Regions from separate parts of the Shewanella sp. AC34-MNA-CIBAN-0136 genome, predicted to be linked through region 2. Evidence: predicted binding sites of a transcription regulator. Region 2 holds the regulator's gene; each other region holds the start of a gene.

Region 1 (6,133 bases), on a different contig from region 2:
ACTGAATGAAACTTTACGACATGCTGGCACGTTATAGGTTTCGCCTTCATAGGTCAGTAAACAGATAATGGCTTCGCCGCCTTTTAATTCCACACCACAAATTTTCATGTTAATCCTTACTGGTTTATTCATACGAGTGTGCCGTTGGCATGCTCGTTATCGTTCATTTGTTGCAGGGCAGTGTACTGCCCTGCATTCATTATTCTGTCATCGCGGTTTGTTGGTCATCTACTTGCAGATTACCTGCGATTTATGGGCTATTTAGTCTTCTGCTGTGCCGTCGTCTTCGATAATGACAATAGGCTTAACTTTACGGCGAACTGGCGCATCACCGACATCGACGCCAGTGATAAAGCGTTTATCACTCTTTGGTGCCGCTTTAGGTTTTTTAGGTGCGCTAACTCTATTGCTGATCACAGCTGCTTTTGCACTGGTACCAGCTTTGCCTGCCTGAGGCTTATCTTTTAGACCGCTAAATTTGGCCTTTAAGCCTTCAATCACCGTGAGGTCGAAATTTTTACGTAAAAACAATTGTACTTTTTTAAAGCTGTCCCAATCTTTAGGACCTACAAATGAAACCGCATCACCTTTAGCGCCTGCACGGCCAGTACGACCAATACGGTGGACGTACTCTTCTGCAAACTTTGGCATATCAAAGTTAATCACTAATGATACGTTGATTAAATCAAGGCCGCGTGATGCCACATCGGTTGTCACTAATATTTTTGATTGGCCACGAGCAAATTGATCCATAATTTGGTTACGAGCCGATTGCTTTAAATCACCACTGAGTGCTGAGGTGGCAAAACCTTGCGCAGCCAATAGCGTGGCTAAACGGTCGGTATCTGAACGCGTAGCGGTAAATACAATCACTTGCTTGTGTTGCTCTTGGCTTAAGATGTGCTGTAGCAAGGCTTGTTTATGGTCTAAATGGTCAACCAAAATAATTCGTTGCTCAATATCTTTATGTTCAGTGTAAGACTCACCGATAGAGACATGGCTTGGTGTTTTTAGCAATGTTGTTGCAATGTCACCGATGCTTTCATGATCTAACGTAGCTGAAAACATTAACGTTTGGCGACGCTTATGATCAGCGGCATCATTAATGGCTTTTAGCTGTGGCGCAAAACCTAAATCGAGCATACGGTCAGCTTCGTCAAGAACCAGTAATTCTAAGCCATTTAAATATAAGTGGCGCTGTTGTAAGTGATCCGCAATACGTCCCGGTGTGGCAACAATGAAATGTGGATCTCTGGCCAATGCTTTGGCTTGGTCGTTAAAGTTCTCACCGCCGAGTACGCTAATGGCTTTATATTGGGTATTGGCGACTAATAAACGTAATTGGCCATAAACTTGCTGGGCTAATTCACGAGTCGGTAACAAGATAAGTACCCGAGGATCTTTTTTCGACAATGCTCTAGTGGATATCACGCGTTGCATTGCGGGCAATAAAAACGCTAAGGTTTTACCTGAGCCGGTTTTAGACGATGCCATTAAATCTTTACCTGATAAGGCAATGGGAAGTGCTTGCGCTTGAACATCGGTAGGCGTAGAAATGCCAAGGTGCTTTAGACTGTCAAGCAGGCGCTTGTCCAACGAAAAATCGGTAAATTGCAAAGGTAAATCCCCTAAAAAATGATAGCCGACGATTATAGCTGTTTCACCTTGCTATAGCCAACAAGAGTCGCTTTAGTTATGCTATTTCTTAGCTTTATATTATTGCCTGAGTTCGACGTCGCTATGGGACGATTCAGGCGGGCGTATCGTAAAATTGAATACCGAGCATGGAAGGAAAGAAAGATGACAAAGCTCACCGTGGGATTAGCGCTAGGCAGTGGAGCCGCTAAAGGTTGGGCACATATTGGGGTATTGAATGGTTTAGCCAAGTTAGATATTTATCCTGACAAAGTGGCAGGTTGTTCGGTAGGTGCATTAGTGGGTGCTGCCTATGCCAATAATCATTTGGGTGAACTTGAAACCTGGGTGAGTGGATTTTCAAGTTGGGATGTACTCGGGTTAATGGATTTAGGCTGGCGCAAAGGCGGACTTATCAGTGGTGAAAAAGTATTTGATGTATTGGCTAATCGTATTGGCGACCTTAACATTGAACAGCTGAATCGTCCCTTTGCTGCAGTCGCGACAGATTTATATTCTGGGCAAGAGATTTGGTTTAAAGAAGGTGACTTACGCCATGCTGTTAGGGCTTCATGTTCAATGCCGGGCTTTTTACCCCCAGTACAGCAAGGGCATCGCTGGGTTGTTGACGGTGCGGTAGTGAATCCTGTGCCGGTATCATTAGCTCGCTCTATGGGCGTTGATGTGGTTATTGCGGTGGATTTAAATGGCCATCGTCGTGGCCAAATGCACTTAATCCCAGAGCAAGTAAAAAGCCGCAAAGCCACTAAGTCTGAACCTATTGATGAAAAGCGCGAGCTTGAATCTGGCTTTATGGACCTATGGGGTAAAGGCAAAGATTATATGAATGGCTTAACCGATAAATTCTCTTTAGGAAGTTCAAAATCCCATCCGGGTATGCTGGCGGTGATGTCACAATCGATGGATATTTTAGAACAACGCCATAAACGTTCACGCCTAATGGGCGAGCCACCTGATATTTGCATCGTACCTGATGTGGGTGATATTGGCACCATGGAGTTTCATCGCGCTAAAGAAGCGATTAAAGCAGGTGAGCAGGCTGTAAGTGATATTAAACATTTAATCGAAGCGACCTTAAAGAAATGTTGAAGCAGTATCGAATATAGTGGTGTGTTTATGATAAATACACCCGTTGATTGCCGCTAAGTGAATGCTTGCTATTTTATCGGTGTTTGTCATTAAATCCGCGTTTGTTATTCAACTAGGGCATTGTCTAACCTGCGCAGTCTGATGTAGTTGATAAGATTATTCACTCTCTCATCGTTATCTAGTAGTTATCTCATAGTTAACTCATGGTGTTTTAGTCATTATCTAGTAGTGACTTGCCCGCAATGATCTATCCGCAATGGTCTACCCGCAATTATCTAACGATAACTACCGAGTCATTAGATACAGTGGGTACGTTATTTATGTTGTTGATCTAGCCATTTAAGGTTCGATCAATGACTTAATACCGTCATTCAGCACCATTTTAAGTTGTCAAATACAACCCTTATGGCGTTTGCACATCAGATTATCGATTCAGCAAAGCATCCCAAATCGCTAAATTATGTCGTTTTTATCCCCTTGTATTAGCCTGTCAAAATTAGTTGCTATTCCTACAATATCTATCGTTGATAGCAAGTGTTTTTTCAATATTAAGTACTGCCGACAATTATGATCTGGATCAAGGTATTACTCCGCGTAAATGTGTCTAATACACTCTATCTTGTGTTGTGCGTGTATTAAAGCGCTATATATAGTGCTTGTAAAGGATGGTTATATGCTTGTAGTAGTGAAAAGGGATGGATGCCGAACTGCTTTTGATGGATGTCGAATCAAAGAGGCTGTTGTGGCAGCAATGGAGTCTGCAGGTATAGCCGACCATCAATATGCACAGCAATTAGCGCAGACGGTAGAGCAGCAAATGGCTGTGAAGACCGAAGTTGATATTCACGAACTACAAGATGCAGTTGAAAATTTATTAATGTCGGGCCCGTTTAAGTCGGTGGCGCGTCATTACATTGAGTACCGTCACGATAGAGATAAACACCGTGAAACCCAGAGTAAATTAAATTGTGCTATTCGCGGTTTAGTTGAGCAATCGGATAGTGCGATTTTAAATGAAAATGCCAATAAAGATGCCAAAGTCATCCCGACCCAGCGAGACTTATTAGCGGGCATTGTGGCCAAGCATTATGCCAAAACCCATTTACTGCCAAAAGATGTGGTAGCCGCCCATGAAAAAGGCGAAATTCACTATCACGACTTAGATTATGCGCCTTTTTTTCCGATGTTTAACTGCATGCTAATTGATTTAGCCGGCATGTTAACGCATGGTTTTAAAATGGGTAATGCTGAAATAGAACCGCCTAAGTCTATCTCAACTGCCACTGCTGTTACGGCGCAAATTATTGCCCAGGTCGCGAGCCACATTTATGGTGGTACCACAATTAACCGTATCGACGAAGTGTTAGCTGAGTTTGTGCAAATCAGTTACCAAAAGCACCTTAGCGTCGCAAAAAAATGGCAAGTGGCTGACGTAGAAGGTTATGCGATGACACAAACCGAAAAAGAGTGTCATGACGCATTCCAGTCACTTGAATATGAAGTGAATACCCTGCATACCGCCAATGGGCAAACGCCATTTGTCACATTTGGTTTTGGTTTAGGCGTGTCGTGGGAGTCGCGTTTAATTCAGCAATCGATGTTAACTGTACGTATGGCGGGTTTAGGTAAAAATCGTAAAACAGCAGTCTTTCCAAAATTGGTGTTTGCCATTAAAGATGGCGTGAATCATAAAGCGACTGATGTTAATTACGATATCAAAAAGATGGCCTTAACGTGTTCAAGTATGCGCATGTACCCAGATATTCTCAATTATGATCAAGTCGTGAAAGTCACCGGTTCGTTTAAAACCCCAATGGGATGTCGCTCATTTTTGGGCGCCTATGAAGAAAATGGTCAATTGGTCCATGAAGGCCGCAATAATCTAGGTGTTGTCAGTCTTAATTTACCGCGTATAGCGTTGGAAGCAGGTAAAGATGAACAGCGTTTTTATCAAATACTCGATGAGCGTTTGTTAATTGCCCGCAAAGCCTTAGAAACGCGTATTGCCCGTTTAGCCGGAGTCAAAGCACGAGTGGCACCAATCCTTTATATGGAAGGCGCCTGTGGTGTGCGCCTAAATGCGGATGATGATGTGAGCGAAATCTTTAAAAATGGCCGGGCATCAATTTCGTTAGGGTTTATTGGTCTTCACGAAACCATTAATGCTTTATATAGCAATGCTGAACATGTGTTTGATAACACACAATTACGTGATAAAGCTGTCGCCATTATTAGTCATTTAAAGCAAGCCACTGAGTCTTGGAAACAACAAACGGGTTATGGCTTTAGTTTATACAGTACCCCAAGTGAAAATTTATGCAGCCGTTTTTGTCAGCTTGATACTACCCAGTTTGGCGTAGTGGCAGGTGTGACCGACAAAGGCTATTACACCAATAGTTTTCACTTAGATGTCGAAAAGAAAGTAAATCCTTTTGATAAGATTGATTTTGAACAACCTTATCCAGCGATCGCTAATGGTGGGTTTATTTGTTACGGCGAATATCCCAACATGCAGCACAATATTGAAGCGCTCGAAAACGTTTGGGATTACAGTTATAGCCGAGTGCCATATTACGGCACCAATACTCCCATTGATGAGTGTTACGATTGCGGTTTTATTGGTGAATTTAATTGTACTAGTAAGGGCTTTGTGTGTCCTAAATGTGGTAATCATGAGCCAAGCCGAGTGTCTGTTACTCGTCGCGTGTGTGGTTATTTAGGTAGCCCAGATGCACGACCATTTAACTTCGGTAAGCAAGAAGAGGTTAAGCGTAGAGTGAAGCATTTATAATGCATTACAGTGCATATCATAGCGTTGATGTGATCAACGGCGAAGGCACCCGCTGTACGTTATTTGTCAGCGGTTGCGAGCATGGTTGTAAAGGTTGCTATAACCAAAGTACTTGGCGTGTAGATGCTGGTCATGTCTTTAGCCAGGCACTAGAAGATCAGATCATTGACGATTTAATCGATACTCGTATTTACCGTCGAGGCTTGTCGTTAAGTGGTGGCGATCCGCTGCATCCCGCCAATCTTGAAGTCGTACTAAAATTGGTTACGCGGATAAAGCTGGAATGTCCCGATAAAGATATTTGGCTGTGGACCGGTTATCAACTGGCTGAACTTACACCGCAGCAACAAGCTGTGGTGAACTTTGTGGATGTGTTGATTGACGGTAAGTATGAGCAAGACAAAGCCGACCCCGCGCTATTATGGCGCGGCAGTAGCAATCAACAGATCCATCGTTTTACGCGCTAGCGTTTTATATGAAGGCGTTAAGACGAGTCGCTTACTGTCAGCTCTTTAACTGTCAGCGCGCTAATCGTTAGCAAATAAATGTTTAATCCGCTAATCGTTAACCCGTTAATGATTAGAAAGACCCACAATA
Region 2 (6,133 bases):
AATGCAGCAAATCATTAAAGGTGTTTTGCAAATGCACACGCACCAAACAATTCGGTTTTACTTCATCTTTAACCAAGGCGTAGTGTAATTGATTATCGATAGTGTCTCTAAACGTCACCATAGTAAATTCACCAAAACGAGTGGGTAATTTACACTGAGCTTCACGTACAACGGTAGTTTCGTTAGTGTTACGGTATTCGATTAAATCGGCAATAGTACCGATTTTAATCCCATGTTTTTCACTGAATATTTCTAAGTCTGGACAGCGCGCCATGGTGCCATCTTCGTTTAAAATCTCAACAATGACGCCTGAAGGTTCACAGCCAGCTAAGCGCGCTAAATCGCAACCCGCTTCAGTGTGGCCAGCGCGGGTTAATACTCCGCCCTCTTGTGCCATCAACGGAAAAATATGTCCAGGTTGCACTAAATCAGAGGCTTTGGCGTCTTTTGCAACGGCAGCTTGTACGGTCACTGCACGGTCATGAGCAGAAATACCTGTTGTGACTCCGGTCGCCGCCTCAATTGATACAGTAAAATTAGTCGAGAACTGGGCATTATTATTGGTAACCATTAAAGGCAAATTAAGCTGCTGACAACGCTCTTTGGTCATTGTTTGGCAAATTAATCCACGGCCATAGGTTGCCATGAAATTGATTGCTGCTGGCGTCACTTTATCAGCGGCCATGATCAAATCACCTTCATTCTCTCTGTCTTCATCATCCATCAAGATAACCATCTTACCTTGACGAATATCTTCAATGATTTCTTCTATGCTATGTAGCGCCATTGTCAGACCTTTATTTAGTAAGTGTTTGATTTAAACCTTAGGCATTAAATCTATTGGTATTGCATATTATGTATAGGGTACAAATGGTATTTTACTGTCGCGATTAACGTAAAAAACCTGATTTAGCGAGTAACTCCATGGTCACGCCCGATGAAGGCTGCACATGGTTAGTTTCCGGTTGCATTAAACGTTCTAAATAACGCGCGATTAAATCGACTTCGATATTGACACTATCGCCTACTTTTAAATCCACCAGCGTGGTTTCACCTACAGTGTGAGGTACAATCGTTAATCTAAAACGAGCACCATCGACTTCATTAACAGTCAGGCTCACACCATCGATGGTGATCGAGCCTTTGTGAGCAATATAGCGACTTAATTGGGCCGGTACTGATAACCAAAACTCTATTGATTTACCTCTGTAAGCGCATTGCTCAACTTTTGCAATGCCGTCGACGTGTCCACTTACCATGTGTCCACCTAATCGAGTGGTTGCCGTAACCGCTTTCTCAAGATTAACCTTTTGACCGACCTGATAACGACTAAAGCCAGTTAAGTCAACGGTTTCAGCTGATATATCAGCAACGTAACCATCACCTAAACGCTCAACAACGGTCAAACACACGCCATTGGTTGCTATACTGTCACCTAGCTTTACATCCGTTAAATCCAGCTTACCGCTGGCAACTGTTAAGCGGATATCGTTACCTTTGCGATCAATTTTACGTAATGTGCCAAGGGCTTCGATTATTCCTGTAAACATAATACTCACTTTTTGCAGTTAAACGTTGCTGTTGTTCAGGTTTTGGACTGAACAACACGCACATTAATAGGGTTGATTATATCTGAGGATATAACGCTTATCTTGTCCAACGTTGCGTTCATCAATTAATTGCAGTGCCGGCGCTTGCTCCATTGTACTGTAATTAGGTAACTGCAACATATTACGTCCGTGGCTACCTAATAGTTTAGGCGCCTGGTAAAGCACAATATCATCAACGAGCCCTTGGGCGACAAATGCTCCGGCTAAGGTAGCACCGGCTTCAACTAAAACAGAATTAGTATGCTGACCTAAATATGTTAGCAAAGCTAACAATGGGATTCTGCCTGACGAGTCACACGTTAACTGAAGAAATGATACGTGATCTGGAAATGCAGCTTTGGTGCTTTCGGGATAATTACAGCCAGAAACCAGTAAAATAGGACTTTGAATTGAAAATAATTGCTGTGTTGCTGTTAATCTTGCGCGACTGTCGAGCACAACCCTTAGAGGTTGGAAGATTTCATCTTTTGTATGGCGAGTGGTTAACTCACCTAACGCCTCATAGCGCACATTAAGGCTTGGGTCATCGACAAGAATGGTTTCAACACCAGTGATTAATGCACAATGGCTAGCGCGGTATTTTTGCACATCAGCTCTTGCTGCACTGCCAGTAATCCACTTCGACACGCCATTAGACAGAGCCGTTTTACCATCTAAACTGGCTGCTATCTTTACCGTTATCCAAGGAAGTCCTGTTTTCATCCGCTTCATAAAACCCAGATTAAGGTCATAGGCTTGTTCGCTGAGCAATCCAACATCAACGTTAATACCAGCCTCACGTAACAGGGTTATACCGCGACCAGACACTTGTGGATTTGCATCGGTCACCGATACCACAACTCTGGCAACTTTGGCATTAATTAAGCCTAAAGCACAAGGTGGTGTGCGGCCATAATGACTGCAAGGTTCAAGAGTGACATACGCCGTGGCACCTTCAGCAGACAAGCCATTATCATGCACCATTTTCAGCGCATTAACTTCGGCATGCCCTTGGCCAGCACGTTGATGATAACCCTCACCAATAATCTTATTCTGATAAACAATGACACAACCGACACAAGGATTTGGCCGAGTGGTATAACGGCCTTTCTCGGCAAGCGCGATGGCACGGCTCATCATTTGGGTGTCAAAGGTAGACCAGTTAGACATGGGAGATAATCTCTTATTGCTTAAATGCCATTAAAACCATTAAAACAGATATTATTAAGCAGCATTACTTTTGCAATTTAGCAATGGCTTCACCAAATTGGGATACATCTTCAAATGCGCGATAAACCGATGCAAAGCGGATATATGCCACTTTATCAAGGCTCATCAACTGTTCCATCATCAGATTGCCAATCATTTCAGAATTCACCTCACGCTCACCTGTCGCGCGCAGTGTTGATTTGATTTTAGTCAATGCTTGTTCAATTTCATCAATTGAGACTGGGCGTTTTTCGACCGCACGTAGCATGCCGCCACGCAATTTTTCTTCATCGAATGGTTGTCGAGTGCCGTCACGTTTGATGACTCTAGGCATGACTAATTCTGCGCCTTCAAACGTGGTGAAACGTTCATGACATTCGGTACATTCCCGGCGGCGACGTACTTGGTGACCATCAGCCACTAATCGAGAATCTATAACTTTGGTATCGGTCGCGCTACAAAAAGGGCAATGCATTGAACCTCCTGCAGAAAAAAACAAAATGGCCGCTAACAATTAGCGGCCATTAAAGTTTATCCTATTTGTTGAGCAAGGTTAACCTAAACCTTTTCAACAGGCATCAAGTGACGATTAACCGTATACAGGGAATCGGGCACATAATGCCAACACTTGACCTTTCACTCGTTCAGCCACTTCGGCGTTAGATGCATCATCAAGAATGTCACAAATCCAACCGGTCAATTCTTTCGCTTCTGCTTCTTTAAAACCACGACGAGTAATTGCTGGCGTTCCAATACGAACACCAGAGGTGACAAACGGTGAACGTGGATCATCAGGCACTGAGTTTTTGTTGACGGTAATGTTGGCATTGCCCAATGCAGCATCTGCTTCTTTACCGGTTAAATCACGACCAATTAAATCAACCAACATTAAATGGTTTTCTGTACCGCCAGAAACAATTTTGTAACCGCGAGCTAAAAATACTTCAACCATAGCTTTAGCGTTTTTAACCACTTGCTGCTGGTATACCTTGAACTCTGGCTCTAATGCCTCTTTAAATGCAACCGCTTTACCTGCGATTACATGCATTAAAGGGCCACCTTGGCCACCAGGGAATACCGCTGAGTTCAACTTTTTATACAACACTTCATCATCGGCAGCAGAAATAATAATCCCGCCACGTGGACCCGCTAATGTTTTATGAGTTGTTGAGGTGACCACATGTGCATGTGGGACTGGCGTTGGATAAACATCTGCAGCCACTAAGCCAGCAACGTGAGCCATATCAACAAGCAAATAAGCACCAACTTTATCAGCAATCTCACGCATTTTAGCCCAATCGACTATGCCTGAAAATGCCGAAAAACCGCCGATCATCATCTTAGGCTTGTGCTCAATGGCTAAACGCTCCATTTCGTCATAATCAATTTTGCCAGCTTCATCGATACCGTAAGGAATGATGTTGTAAAGCTTGCCTGAAAAATTCACTGGTGAACCATGGGTCAAATGACCACCATGAGCAAGGTTCATCCCTAAAACAGTATCACCCGGTTGTAACAACGCCATAAACACTGCGCTGTTTGCTTGTGAGCCTGAATGAGGCTGTACGTTGGCATAAGTTGCACCAAATAATTCTTTTGCGCGTTCAATAGCCAATGTTTCAACAACATCAACGTATTCGCACCCACCATAATAACGCTTGCCTGGATAACCTTCAGCATACTTGTTAGTTAACTGAGAACCTTGCGCTTCCATCACACGTGGACTGGTATAGTTTTCAGATGCAATCAATTCAATGTGTTCTTCTTGACGACAAGTTTCATCTTCAATGGCTTTAAATAATTCTGGATCATAATCCGCAATATTCATCGCTTTCTTCAACATGGTAGCTCCAACATCATTATCTATATAGTAGGGTTGCGCGGTATTCTACTCTGCAACGATAATGATTTACAGTACAAACAACATGAAATTCACTGTGTTCTGAATACAAAACGATTCATGTTGATAACACCAAGCTAGCAGATTGTTTAGCGAATTGAGTCTAAAAAGCACGCTAGATAAAATCACACAATTGCCTGTTGAGTTCAGCACATAATACAGTAGAATTATCACCATCTTTGTTGACAATTAGACAGTATAATTATGGCTCAATTTGTATACAGCATGCTTCGTGTGGGTAAAATTGTCCCACCCAAAAAGCAAATATTAAAAGACATTTCGTTAAGCTTCTTTCCTGGCGCTAAGATTGGTGTGCTCGGGTTAAACGGTTCGGGTAAATCAACATTGCTGCGCATCATGGCGGGAATAGATACCGAAATTGAAGGTGAAGCACGCCCAATGCCTGGGTTAAAGATTGGCTACTTACCGCAGGAGCCGCGCTTAAACGAACAACAAACTGTGCGCGAAGCCGTCGAAGAAGCCCTAAGCGAAGCTAAAAATGCACTAATACGCTTAGACGAGGTCTATTCTGCTTATGCTGAGCCCGATGCAGACTTCGACGCACTTGCAAAAGAGCAAGGCGAATTAGAAGCCATCATCCAATCTCAAGATGCGCATAATCTTGATCATATTCTTGAACGTGCAGCTAACGCATTACGTCTGCCCGATTGGGATGAGAAAATTGCCGTACTCTCTGGTGGTGAACGACGCCGAGTGGCCATTTGTCGCTTATTGCTTGAAAAACCGGAAATGCTATTACTCGACGAACCAACCAACCATTTGGATGCAGAGTCAGTGGCGTGGTTAGAGCACTTTTTACAAGAATATAACGGCACTGTGGTGGCGATTACCCACGATCGTTACTTCTTAGATAATGCTGCTGGCTGGATTTTAGAACTTGACCGCGGTGAAGGTATTCCATGGGAAGGTAACTATTCATCTTGGCTTGAACAAAAAGATGCGCGCTTGTCCCAAGAATCGTCCACAGAAAGCGCCCGCCAAAAAACCATTGCTAAAGAATTAGAGTGGGTACGCCAAGGTGCTAAAGGTCGTCAATCAAAAGGTAAAGCCCGTATGGCTCGCTTTGAAGAATTGAACACCAACGATTACCAAAAGCGTAACGAGACTAATGAACTGTTTATTCCACCAGGGCCTCGTTTAGGCGACAAAGTCATTGAAGTGACTAATTTAACCAAGTCATATGGTGACCGCATACTGATTGATGATTTGACATTCACGGTTCCTAAGGGCGCTATCGTCGGCATTATTGGTGCTAACGGTGCGGGTAAGTCAACCTTATTCAAAATGATCTCAGGCGAGGAACAACCAGACAGTGGCTCTATTTCTGTCGGTGATTCGGTTCAAATTGCGTCGGTTGATCAGTTCCGTGATTCGATGAATGACAAAAACACCGTGTGGCAAGAAATTTCAGGCG
Region 3 (6,133 bases), on a different contig from region 2:
TTGTTGACTACTATTCGCAAAGGTTATCGCTATAATAGCGACCATACTTTATTACACACTTAGGTTACGTTATGTCACACGCTGAACAATCGACACCCAATGTTGATCCACTCGAGATCGCAAAATTTGAAGCCATGGCGCAAACGTGGTGGGATCTCAATGGCGAGTTCAAGCCATTACATTTACTTAATCCACTGCGTTTAAACTACATTGACCAAACCGCTGAAGGTATTTTTGACAAAAAAGTACTTGATGTTGGCTGTGGTGGCGGTATTTTGTCAGAAAGTATGGCGCGCCTAGGTGCTAACGTTGACGGTATTGATATGGGCAACGCACCACTTGAAGTGGCAAAACTACATGCTTTAGAGTCTGGTGTTACGGTTAATTACCTCAAAACAACAGCCGAAGCACATCGCGATAACCACCGCGAATATTATGATGTGGTCACTTGCATGGAAATGCTCGAACATGTACCCGATCCCCAATCAGTTATTCAAGCCTGTTGTGACATGGTTAAACCTAATGGATTTGTGTTTTTCTCAACCATAAACCGTAATATGATGTCGTATTTAAAGACGATTATCGGCGCAGAGTATTTATTAAAAATGCTGCCAGTTGGTACTCACGATCACAGCAAGTTTATTCGCCCATCGGAACTGATGGCATTGGTCGATAACACCGACTTATTGTGTAAAGATGCGCTGGGAATTACCTACAATCCATTGTCGGGTGTGTTTAAGTACACTAAAAGTGTCGATGTAAATTATATGATAGCCACTCAAAAAATTGATTAATCATCCAGGTGATTCTTTTCAACATTTCAATGTGAATGCACCACAATAGCGTTATGTTGTGCCAATAACGCTATAAAGGGCTTGCACTGTCTATTGTTATTTTCTCTCGTTAGGAGCTAGCCCTTGCATAAACAAGATATAAAAGGAGTGCTGTTCGATTTAGACGGTACCTTAGCCGATACCGCACCAGATTTAGTACAGGCATTGAATCTCAGCTTGGATGAAGCCGGTTTTAACGTCCAACCGCTTGACTTGATGCGCCATGCGGCATCACATGGCAGCTTATATTTAGTTAAAACGGCCATTCCAGATGCCGATGAACAAGTACAAATTACCATCCAGCAAGCACTACTTCAGCATTATGCCCGTATCAATGGTGACAACAGCCGTTTATTCGCTGGCTTACCCGAACTATTATCCTTATTTGATGCCCAATCGATTCCTTATGGCGTAGTGACCAATAAGCCGGCTCGATTTGCCAGGCCATTAGTGGAAAAGCTTGGTTTAACTCATAAATTGAAAACCATGATCAGTGGTGATAGCACTCGTCACTCTAAACCTCATACCGCACCAATGCTGTTAGCAGCACAACAAATTGCCATTGCTCCTCAAAGTATCTTATATCTAGGTGACGCTGAACGTGACTTAGTCGCCGCCCACAATGCCAGTATGTTAGGCGGCGTTGCGTTATGGGGTTATTTATCTGCGACAGATAAACCTGACACATGGCCAGCAGGCAAACAATTTCAACACGGAGCCTCACTTAAACAGTTTTTCACTGATTAATGACAGTGTTCGGCATCGGTTTAGCGGGTTAATTTTTGGGTAAATGAACAAAGCATGAGTGAAGTTTAACGGGTCTTATTAAGCTTAAATGTACAGTTAACAGTCATCAATTTCTACCCGATCAAAACCAACAAAAGATCAACCAATAAACGGTCCATTTTTTTTGATCGCTGTTTATTTTAGCGATCAAATTTTTATCATTTGATGGATTAAAAAATATCATTTATCAAAAACTCTTTATGAATTTGGGCTCTAGGGTTAGTTGTCACTAACCCTGCCGTTTATCCTCAAGTTATCCACAAGAAGTTAATGAAATTGTGGCTTGCAATAAACCTCAAACCTCACTATCTTGTATCTTAGATTTTAAATAACACCATATCTTGTGTGTGGCTGACAATCAAAACACTACTCCACGACGTTCCAAAGGATGTAGTGGCTAACTGAACGTACTGGTGTTTAACTACCACGTTGTGAGTACATCAGGTTGATTGTTTTAACATGGAATTGTTTTGTAACTGGTTCGGATCGAATCAAGCAGCACTGCATCCAACAACAGATCACATGATTAGATATAGAACCAAGGCCTCTCTTCAATGAATAGCAATATGACAGTCACTAAACGCAGTGGCGAACGTGAATCTATCGATTTAGATAAAATTCATCGCGTAATCACTTGGGCAGCCAAGGGATTAAAAAACGTCTCAGTATCTGAAGTAGAACTTCGATCTCATCTGCAGTTTTTTGATGGCATTCCAACAGAAGCCATTCATGAAACGATCATTAAAGCTGCGGCTGACTTGATCTCTCCAGAGTCACCTGACTACCAATTTGTGGCTGCCCGCTTAGCGGTGTTCCACTTACGTAAAAAAGCGTTTGGTCAATTTGAACCACCAACGTTATATGACCATGTCACCAAATTAGTTGAACTGGGTAAATATGACATGCATATCATGGCTGACTACAGCCGTGAAGAATTAGACACACTCGACACCTATATCGATCATTGGCGCGATTTGAACTTCTCTTATGCCGCGGTAAAACAACTTGAAGGTAAATACCTGGTTCAAAACCGTGTTACCCATGAAGTGTACGAAAGCGCCCAGTTTTTATACATATTAGTCGCAGCATGTTTGTTTGCCCGTTACCCAAAAGAAATTCGTTTGAAGTACATTAAAGACTTCTATGACGCGACGTCTCTGTTTAAGATTTCTTTACCGACACCAATCATGGCCGGTGTGCGTACCCCTACACGTCAGTTCAGCTCATGTGTATTGATTGAGTGTGATGACAGCTTAGATTCAATCAATGCGACTGCATCGTCTATCGTTAAATACGTTAGCCAACGTGCTGGTATTGGTATTAATGCGGGTCGTATTCGTGCCCTTGGTAGCCCTATTCGTGGCGGCGAAGCATTCCACACCGGTTGTTTACCATTTTATAAGTATTTCCAAACAGCGGTGAAGTCTTGTTCTCAAGGCGGCGTACGTGGAGGTGCAGCAACGCTGTTCTATCCTTTATGGCATCTAGAAGTTGAATCGCTATTAGTACTAAAAAACAACCGTGGTGTTGACGACAACCGTGTACGTCATCTTGACTACGGTGTGCAGTTAAACAAATTAATGTACCAACGTTTGATTAAAGGCGAATATATCAGTCTATTCAGCCCATCAGACGTGCCTGGTCTTTACGATGCATTCTTTGAAGACCAAGTTGAGTTTGAACGTTTATACCTTCAGTATGAACAAGACAGCAATGTCCGCAAAAAACAAATTAAAGCGGTTGAACTGTTTTCATTGATGATGCAAGAACGAGCTTCGACTGGCCGTATCTATATTCAAAACGTCGATCACTGTAATACTCACAGCCCGTTTGACTCTAAAGTTGCGCCAATTAAGCAATCTAACTTATGTTTAGAAATTGCTTTACCGACTAAACCACTTAAAAACATCGATGATCCAGACGGTGAAATCGCGTTGTGTACCTTGTCAGCACTTAACTTAGGCGCAATTAAAGATTTATCAGAGCTTGAACCATTAGCTGATTTAGCTGTTCGTGCACTAGATAACTTACTTGATTACCAAGATTACCCAATTAAAGCCGCGCAAACGAGTTCAATGAACCGTCGTACCTTAGGTATTGGGGTGATTAACTTTGCTAACTATTTAGCTAAAAACGGTAAAAAGTATTCAGACGGTTCAGCTAATAACTTAACTCACAAAACCTTTGAAGCGATTCAGTTTTATTTACTGAAAGCGTCGATGAACTTAGCAAAAGAGCAAGGTGCATGTCCGTTATTCCACGAGACAACTTATTCGAAAGGTATTTTACCTATCGACACCTACAAGCGTGATTTAGACAAGATTTGTGACGAGCCATTGCACATGGACTGGGAAAGCTTACGTAGCGACATTAAGCAGTACGGTTTACGTAACTCAACTTTGTCTGCGCTAATGCCGTCTGAAACCTCATCGCAAATTTCAAATGCGACTAATGGTATCGAGCCTCCACGCGGTTTAATTAGCGTTAAAGCCAGTAAAGATGGTCAGTTAAAGCAAGTCGTTCCTGATTTTGAATTACTGAAAGATAAGTATGAACTGCTGTGGAATATGCCAAACAACGATGGTTACATCCAACTTGTTGGTTTAATGCAGAAGTTTATCGACCAAGCTATTTCGGCTAACACCAATTATGACCCAAGCCGTTTTGAAGGCGGTCGTGTACCGATGCAAACATTGTTAAAAGACTTGTTAAGCGTCTACAAACTGGGCATTAAAACATTGTATTATCATAATACTCGTGACGGTGCTTCTGATCAGTTTGACGACATTATTGCTGTCGAAGAAGAAGACGATGGTTGTGGTGGCGGTGCGTGTAAGATCTAATCATCACTTTATCTATATTTAGCGGGGGCCTTCCCCGCTTTTTGAAAAATGCGTTTTCAGGACACCTAAATAATGGCTTACTCAACATTTTGTCAAACACCTAACGATTCTACCAAAGAACCTATGTTTTTCGGTCAATCGGTTAATGTGGCACGCTACGATCAACAGAAATATGAAGTCTTTGAAAAGCTAATTGAAAAGCAATTATCGTTTTTCTGGCGTCCAGAAGAAGTTGATGTCAGCCGTGACAAAATTGATTTCGGTAATTTGCCTGAACATGAACAGCATATTTTCCTATCAAATCTAAAATACCAAACATTACTCGACTCAATTCAAGGCCGTTCACCGAATGTGGCATTTTTGCCTTTGGTATCGCTACCAGAATTAGAAACGTGGATTGAAACATGGTCGTTTTCTGAAACCATTCACTCGCGTTCGTACACTCACATTATTCGTAATATTGTTAATAACCCGTCTGTGGTATTTGACGATATTGTACAAAATGACGAAATCTTAAAGCGTGCCGGTGATATTGCCGCTTATTATGATGACTTAATTAACCTCACCCAGATTAATAACTTGTTAGGTGAAGGAACGCACATTATTAACGGTAAAGAAATCACCGTTAATTCACGTATTCTTAAAAAGTCATTATATTTGTGCATGATGTCAGTTAATGCCTTAGAAGCGATTCGCTTCTATGTCAGTTTTGCCTGTTCGTTTGCCTTTGCAGAGCGCCGGGTCATGGAAGGTAATGCTAAAATTATTCGCTTAATTGCCCGTGATGAAGCATTACACCTCAATAGCACACAACACATTTTAGCTCTGATGCAGGGTGGTAAAGACGACCCAGAAATGGGAGAAATTGCTGCTGAGTGTAAGCAAGAAGCGTATGACTTATTTGTTAAAGCGGCAGAACAAGAAAAAGAATGGGCCAAGTACTTATTCAAAGATGGTTCGATGATTGGTTTGAATGAACAGATTTTATGCCAGTACGTTGAGTTTATTACTAACCAACGGATGAAGTCAGTTCACTTACCTCAACCTTATGATGAACAGTCAAACCCACTACCGTGGATGAAGAACTGGTTAGAAAGTGATGCTGTACAGGTTGCCCCACAAGAAGTAGAAGTGTCATCTTATCTTGTTGGTCAAATTGATTCTTCTGTTGATGGCGACGAGTTTTTAGATTTTGACCTATAAAAATTTTTTCAAAAAAGCCCCTATCGTAAGCTTGAAAGGACAGCCGGTTATTTTATTTGACGGCCAACATTCAAGCTTATTAGAAGCGCTTGAGTCGAAAAAAGTAAAAGTGTTTTCAGAGTGTCGTAATGGATTTTGCGGCGCGTGTAAAACCACAGTGATATCAGGAGAAGTTAAATACTTCTCCGAGCCACTAGCAGAACTGAAATCAGATGAATGTCTGCCCTGTTGTTGTGTACCTGAGGGTGATTTAAACCTCAAACTATCAACTGAAGGTGTACAAGTGGTGGCTAAACGTCAATATATTTCAACCAATGACACTCATAAGCCAACAACTGCGTTAACCCAACAATTACAGGCTAACCCTAAACTTGTCCACGAACGTTAACTTATCGTCCCGTTAACACCCTTCTAGATGTTCAAAGCAACACTTAGCAACACACGTTTACCCGTCTCAATCTTAGTCAC

Evidence for each region. Region 2 encodes NrdR, which represses ribonucleotide reductase genes. Its sites were predicted from a motif close to AAACACNANATNTNGTGTTT; they were not measured.
Region 1: nrdD (anaerobic ribonucleoside-triphosphate reductase) is a predicted target of NrdR. The motif match lies at 3,384-3,403, and genes of this name have one in related genera.
Region 3: nrdA (class 1a ribonucleoside-diphosphate reductase subunit alpha) is a predicted target of NrdR. The motif match lies at 1,949-1,968, and genes of this name have one in related genera.

Annotation. Positions count from the first base shown of each region.
Region 1 is NZ_JBEOPJ010000018.1:39,233-45,365, forward strand. It holds gene AAEY94_RS16485 (DUF3010 family protein) at 1-108, opposite strand, end outside; gene AAEY94_RS16490 (DEAD/DEAH box helicase) at 262-1,617, opposite strand; gene rssA (patatin-like phospholipase RssA) at 1,801-2,745, shown strand; gene nrdD (anaerobic ribonucleoside-triphosphate reductase) at 3,419-5,536, shown strand; gene nrdG (anaerobic ribonucleoside-triphosphate reductase-activating protein) at 5,536-6,003, shown strand; gene AAEY94_RS16510 (NADH:flavin oxidoreductase/NADH oxidase family protein) at 6,109-6,133, opposite strand, start outside.
Region 2 is NZ_JBEOPJ010000004.1:35,120-41,252, forward strand. It holds gene ribBA (bifunctional 3,4-dihydroxy-2-butanone-4-phosphate synthase/GTP cyclohydrolase II) at 1-787, opposite strand, end outside; gene AAEY94_RS05025 (riboflavin synthase) at 891-1,550, opposite strand; gene ribD (bifunctional diaminohydroxyphosphoribosylaminopyrimidine deaminase/5-amino-6-(5-phosphoribosylamino)uracil reductase RibD) at 1,614-2,759, opposite strand; gene nrdR (transcriptional regulator NrdR) at 2,824-3,273, opposite strand; gene glyA (serine hydroxymethyltransferase) at 3,388-4,641, opposite strand; gene ettA (energy-dependent translational throttle protein EttA) at 4,903-6,133, shown strand, end outside.
Region 3 is NZ_JBEOPJ010000007.1:172,521-178,653, forward strand. It holds gene ubiG (bifunctional 2-polyprenyl-6-hydroxyphenol methylase/3-demethylubiquinol 3-O-methyltransferase UbiG) at 72-794, shown strand; gene AAEY94_RS09265 (HAD family hydrolase) at 918-1,580, shown strand; gene nrdA (class 1a ribonucleoside-diphosphate reductase subunit alpha) at 2,174-4,462, shown strand; gene nrdB (class Ia ribonucleoside-diphosphate reductase subunit beta) at 4,535-5,665, shown strand; gene yfaE (class I ribonucleotide reductase maintenance protein YfaE) at 5,655-6,053, shown strand; gene AAEY94_RS09285 (hypothetical protein) at 6,077-6,133, opposite strand, start outside.